Cytobacillus sp. IB215665: one gene and its partner. The protein of the gene in region 2 interacts with the protein of the main gene of each other region in a pairwise test. Links are inferred from orthologs where the notes say so. Each region holds a gene or a part of one and is shown on either strand. Other genes may lie near its edges.

Region 1 (3,008 bases), on a different replicon or contig from region 2:
TTATATATGCAAAATAGATTAATATAGCTAGTAATATTGACTTTGACACGCGACCATCATGCTGTGACAACCATTCTATAATACTGTATGCACTCCATATGATAAATTGGACCATAAAAACAGTTAAAGTCTTCATATATTATTCTCCTTCTATTAACCCCTTTCTAATACTTATGCAAGACAAGCAACATCTATTTTTCATTTTTGTAACAAATAGATGACATAGTCTATTCCCAGACTTTCACATGCTACAATAGTACTACATATTATAAGAATTTCGATATTAATTACAAAAGAGACATTCACTCATTTTGACTGAAAGAAGTGAACAAATAATGAAGCGTCTTTCTACATTTCTTTTACTGTCATTCATTTTCATTGCATCTTGCCAACAGAATGACACTTCTAGTATCCAAATAAATAAAGATGATTTACAGTTGATGTTTTTCTCAGATGAAAACAATGTGCAAAATGAAATAAATTACTACGATGCTTTACTAGAATTGAAAAAAGAATTTCCACATGAAATTTCAAATATGGTCATTATTTCATCACAAGCAGAAGAGGTTAATATAAGTATTAACCAATACCCAGCACTAGTGATGATGTACGATAACGAAATTATTGCACAAGTCGAAGGTCATATAAGTAAGGATGAGATTATGAATCCGATAAAAGAGGCTTTAGAAGGCAATAAAGAATAAAAAAGGCTGTCATTATATATTCATGACAGCCTTTTTTTATTACACATATTTACGTGTTACTTCTGCGTACTAACAGGTTTTCCAGTTACGTAAACATTCTTAAATTTATTTCAAAATGTGAATTGGACTTCCGATGGCAACCTCTGCAGCTTCCATCGTAATTTCTCCTAATGTTGGGTGTGCATGGATTGTCATAGCAATATCTTCAGCAGTCATTCCTGCTTCAATTGCTAAACCAAGCTCAGCAATCATATCAGATGCATTTGGACCAGCAATTTGTGCACCAATCACTAAACCATCTTCTTTTCTCGTAATGAGCTTTAGGAAACCTTCAGCTGCATTAAGTGCCTGCGCTCTTCCGTTTGCACCAAAAGGAAATTTAGCAGCTACAATTTCTAGCCCATTCTCTTTCGCTTCTTTTTCTGAGTAACCAACTGATGCTAGCTCAGGGTCTGAAAATACAACTGCTGGAATTCCATGATAATCTATTTCAGACGGGTGGTTTGAAATTACCTCAGCAGCTATTTTTCCTTCGTAAGAAGCCTTATGTGCAAGCGGTGGTCCTTCGACGATATCACCGATGGCGAAGATATTATCGACAGATGTACGACATTGCTTATCAATTTTAATAACACCACGATCAGTTAAGTCAACACCAACTTGTTCAAGACCTAACTCCTCGGTATTTGGACGGCGACCTACTGTTACTAACACGTAATCAGCATCAATTGTTTTTGTTTCACCTTTTGCTTCAAAAGTAACCGTAACCCCATCTTCACGTTCTTCTACACCTTGTGCTAAAGCATTCGTAAAGATTTCAACGCCTTTTTTCTTAAGTTTACGCTTTACAATGCTGCTCATTTGTTTTTCAAAGCCAGATAAAATCTCATCCGCACCTTCTAATATTGTTACATCCGTACCAAAGTTAGCATAAGCTGTACCAAGCTCTGTACCGATGTATCCACCACCAATAACAACTAATGACTTTGGAATTTCTTCCAATGCTAAAGCTCCAGTAGAATCAATAACACGTTTACTATATTTAAAAGTCGGTAATTCAATTGGACGAGAACCCGTAGCAATGATTGCATGTTTAAACTTATACGTTTGTGCAGAATTTTCATCCATCACGCGGACTGTATTTGCATCAACAAAATAAGCTTCTCCACTAACAATATCGACTTTGTTACTTTTTAATAAAGTTTGAACTCCACCAATTTGTTTTTTTACAATACCAGCTTTCCACTCCTGTACTTTAGAGAAGTCTACAGACACATTTTGTGCTGTAATACCCATATCTTCAGAGTGTAATGCTGTTTCATAGCGGTGACCTGCACTTATTAAAGCTTTAGATGGAATACATCCCACGTTCAAACATACTCCACCTAGATTTGATTTCTCCACAATTGTTACTTTTTGTCCTAGCTGTGCTGCTCTAATTGCGGCAACATAACCTCCAGGACCTGCTCCAACGACAAGAGTGTCTGTTTCAATTGGAAAATCTCCTACTACCATCGATTACCCCTCCATTAATAATAATTCAGGATCGTTTAACAAGCGTTTGATATGATTTAAAGCATACTGAGCAGTAGCACCATCAATCATTCTATGATCGAAGCTTAATGATAATGCTAATACAGGTGCAACTACAATTTCACCATCTTGCACAACTGGTTTTTCTTGAATACGACCGATACCAAGAATTGCGACCTCAGGATGATTGATTACTGGTGTAAACCATTGACCACCAGCTGATCCGATATTCGTTATCGTACATGAAGCGTCTTTCATTTCTTGAGGTGCAAGCTTACCTTCACGAGCCTTTGTAGCTAATTCATTAATTTCATTAGAAATTGAAAATACAGATTTGCTATCAGCATTTTTTACTACTGGAACAAGTAGTCCCTTTTCTGTATCAGCTGCAATACCAATATTGTAATAATGCTTTTGAACGATTTCATCTGTTGCATCATCCATTGATGTGTTTAATACAGGGAACTCTCGCAAAGCTGATGTTAAAGCTTTAACGACATAAGGTAAAAATGTAAGTTTAATACCTTTGTCAGCTGCAACGCTCTTGAACTTTTTACGATGTGCAACAAGCTTAGTAACATCAATTTCATCCATTAACGTTACATGAGGTGCAGTATGTTTAGAATTCACCATCGCTTTTGCAATTGCTTTACGGATTCCGCTAATTTTTTCTCTTGTTTCAGGGTATTCACCAGCTGGGATTGGTTGCTTAGCAGGCTTTTCTTCCTTAACAGGTGTTTGTACAGCAGAGATTTCTTCAACGATCTCTAC
Region 2 (3,014 bases):
TTATACTAATAATGTTTTTTTAGTCTAAAATGTATTACATATGTAAATATAACACTATTATTAAACATTGTAAACTAAAAAAACATATTCTGTCTAAAGTGTTTATTACAGGGCTATATTAGTATATGTTATAATTAAGTTGTTAAGGGGGATTTTCTATGCGTAAGATTGATCCTAAGTTAAGGGAACAAATGAGAAAAACATATGCACAAAAATTAATGAGCATCATTCGAGTTCAAGGATTTAATTCACTTAAAATTCAAGATATAGCTGAGCATATGCAAATTAGCAAAGCGACACTTTACAATTATTTCTCTTCAAAAGAAGAAATATTAAATGAAATAACGAAAAACTATATTGAATATTTTAAGCAAGGCGAACAAACTATTGAAAATAATCAATTTACTTATATAGAACGTTTCCAAAAAGTTTTTGAGCAAGAAGTACTAACCGCTATATATATTTCTGAATTGTTTTTAGAAGAATTGAAAATTGGTTTTCCAAATTTATATGAAGAAATTATTTATGCTAGAAGAAAAAGAAAAACGACCATTAAATATTTTTATGAACAAGGGATGAAAGAAGGAGTTTTTCATCCATTAAATCCTCAAATTCTGCTTATGCAAGATGAAGTTGCATTAAGAAAGTTACTAGAACCAACCTATTTATTAGAAGAAGGCTTAACAACTAAACAGGCTTTATTAGATTATTACGAAGCAAAAAAAATACAAATCATCAAAAGTGAAACACTGCTATCTGCAAACGATGAAGTAATGACAGAGATTATTGAACATCTTTCTCGCAAATTAGCAACGTCATATTTATAATATTTTTCGGGTGAGATTAAATATTAATCTCACCCTTTCCCATCATCATAACTTATCCATCGAGTAATAATGATTCAGGGTCCTCTACCAGTTCTTTTACATGGACAAGGAATTGCACTGCTTCTCTGCCGTCAATGATTCTATGGTCATAAGAAAGAGCAATATACATCATTGGTCGAACTGCAATCGTATCATCTTCATCAATAACAATCGGTTTTTTTTGAATTTTATGCATCCCTAATATCCCTACTTGGGGTGCATTTAATATTGGAGTTGAAAATAATGAACCGAATACACCACCATTAGTAATCGTAAATGTACCACCTTGTAAATCCTGAAGTGATAATTTCTTTTCTCTAGCTTTAGAGGCCAAATTCCTTATTCCTTTTTCAATGTCTGCAAAACTTAATTGGTTAGCATCACGGAGAACTGGAACAACTAAGCCCTCTTCTGCTGACACAGCAACCCCGATATCATAATATCGTTTTAATAAAATTTCGTTGTCTTGAATTTCAGCATTTAACATTGGAAAGGCTTTCAATGCACCTACAACTGCTTTCGTAAAAAAAGACATATATCCAAGGCGAACATCATATTTTTCTTCAAACCTTTGCTTTTTTCTATTACGCAAACTCATAATTGCAGTCATATCTACTTCATTAAAAGTAGTCAACATCGCTGCTTGTTGTTGCGCTTGCACTAAATGGTGTGCAATTGTTTGACGGCGCCGTGACATTGGAACCCGTTCAATTTGTTTAGTTTGATTAAGGTTAGTGAAAGGTGATTGAGCATTGTCAGTTACAGTTGATTTATCTTGCTTTTCTTCGATTGAAGTAGCATAGTTTATGACGTTTTCAGGTCTAATACGACCGAGCAAATCACTTGAATCAACTTTTTTTAGATCAATCCCTAATTCTCTAGCTTTTTTCCTAGCGGCTGGTGTCGCTATCGGACGCTCATTTTGTGAAGGCATTTTGTTCGTTTGCTCTCCCTCACGTACATCAATTTTCGGTTGATCATCCTGAACTGTTTCTTCGGTAGCAGCTTTAGAAAATGACTCGTTTGAAGTAAGAACTTCTCTGTTATCATTTACTTTCGCAATTACTTGATCTACAAAAACAACTTCACCTTGCTCAGCTAGAATATCCTCTAATACACCATCATATTCTGCATAAATTTCTATATTAATTTTGTCAGTTTCTAACTCAACTATCGCTTCACCTTCGGAAATGGAATCACCCTTATGCTTGAACCACTCAGAAATCGTACCTTCTGTAACAGATTCTGCGAGTTCCGGTACTTTAATTTCTTTCATTATGCCCACTCCTCTGTTATTTTCAGTGCTTGTTGTATAATTTGCTCCTGTTCCACCTTATGAATTACATGTTCTCCTGTTGCAGGACTTGAGTGATATGGTCGTCCTATATAATCAAATTTCACATGCTGTAAGGAAGGTTGTAACAATTTATAAATGAATTCCCAAGCCCCCATGTTCTTAGGCTCCTCCTGTACCCAAAAGACATCAGCTAAATTTGGAAAGCGTTGTATTATTTGAATAATTTCCTCTTTTGGAAAAGGATATAATTGTTCTATACGCAATATATGAATATAACTTGATGCTTTCGTGGATCTCGTTTCCAACTCAGAAACTATATCTACTGCAATTTTTCCTGTGCAAAGAATAAGCCGTGTCACAGTCTCATGATCTTCTTCAACAAGCGGGTGTTCAATAACTTCTTGAAATTGCTGATTAGTGAATTCCTCAATATATGACATTGCCTTTGTATGACGTAGTAAACTTTTCGGTGTCATTATAATTAGTGGACGAACCCCCCCATCACTTAACATAGCTGCTTGCCTTTTGAGAATGAGAAAATATTGTGCAGAGGAAGTTACATTAGCCACTGTCCAATTATTTTCTGCAGACAACGTTAAAAAACGTTCTAACCGAGCGCTTGAATGCTCTGGCCCTTGTCCCTCGTATCCATGTGGAAGTAGCATGACTAACCCTGACTTCTGTCCCCATTTAGCCCTTCCAGCTGATATGAACTGATCAATGATTACTTGAGCAGCATTCACGAAATCTCCAAATTGTGCCTCCCAAATTACCAATGTATCTGGAGCATAAACACTGTATCCATACTCAAAACCTAGTACGGCCGCTTCAGACAATGGACTATTATATAC

The links. The genes of interacting proteins can lie anywhere in the genome.
Region 1: the proteins of odhB (region 2) and lpdA interact in binary tests that used the Escherichia coli proteins (3 or more experiments, as listed by UniProt). The link is inferred for Cytobacillus sp. IB215665 from one-to-one orthologs.

The regions. Positions count from the first base shown.
Region 1 is NZ_JAXBME010000004.1:131,240-134,247, reverse strand. The notes cover bases 15-3,007. They hold lpdA (dihydrolipoyl dehydrogenase), read right to left. Parts: upstream 2,220-3,007; coding sequence 810-2,219; downstream 15-809. Other genes in these bases: SLH52_RS06925 (dihydrolipoamide acetyltransferase family protein), read right to left, coding at 2,223-3,007; SLH52_RS06935 (hypothetical protein), read left to right, coding at 312-704; SLH52_RS06940 (hypothetical protein), read right to left, coding at 15-136. Also shown: more of SLH52_RS06940, read right to left, coding at 1-14; more of SLH52_RS06925, read right to left, coding at 3,008-3,008. UniProt on the Escherichia coli protein: Lipoamide dehydrogenase is a component of the glycine cleavage system as well as of the alpha-ketoacid dehydrogenase complexes.
Region 2 is NZ_JAXBME010000007.1:55,042-58,055, forward strand. Bases 12-3,010 are described here. They hold odhB (2-oxoglutarate dehydrogenase complex dihydrolipoyllysine-residue succinyltransferase), read right to left. Parts: upstream 2,143-3,010; coding sequence 880-2,142; downstream 12-879. Other genes in these bases: SLH52_RS11130 (TetR/AcrR family transcriptional regulator), read left to right, coding at 159-827; SLH52_RS11140 (2-oxoglutarate dehydrogenase E1 component), read right to left, coding at 2,142-3,010. Outside these bases: more of SLH52_RS11140, read right to left, coding at 3,011-3,014. UniProt on the Escherichia coli protein: E2 component of the 2-oxoglutarate dehydrogenase (OGDH) complex which catalyzes the second step in the conversion of 2-oxoglutarate to succinyl-CoA and CO(2).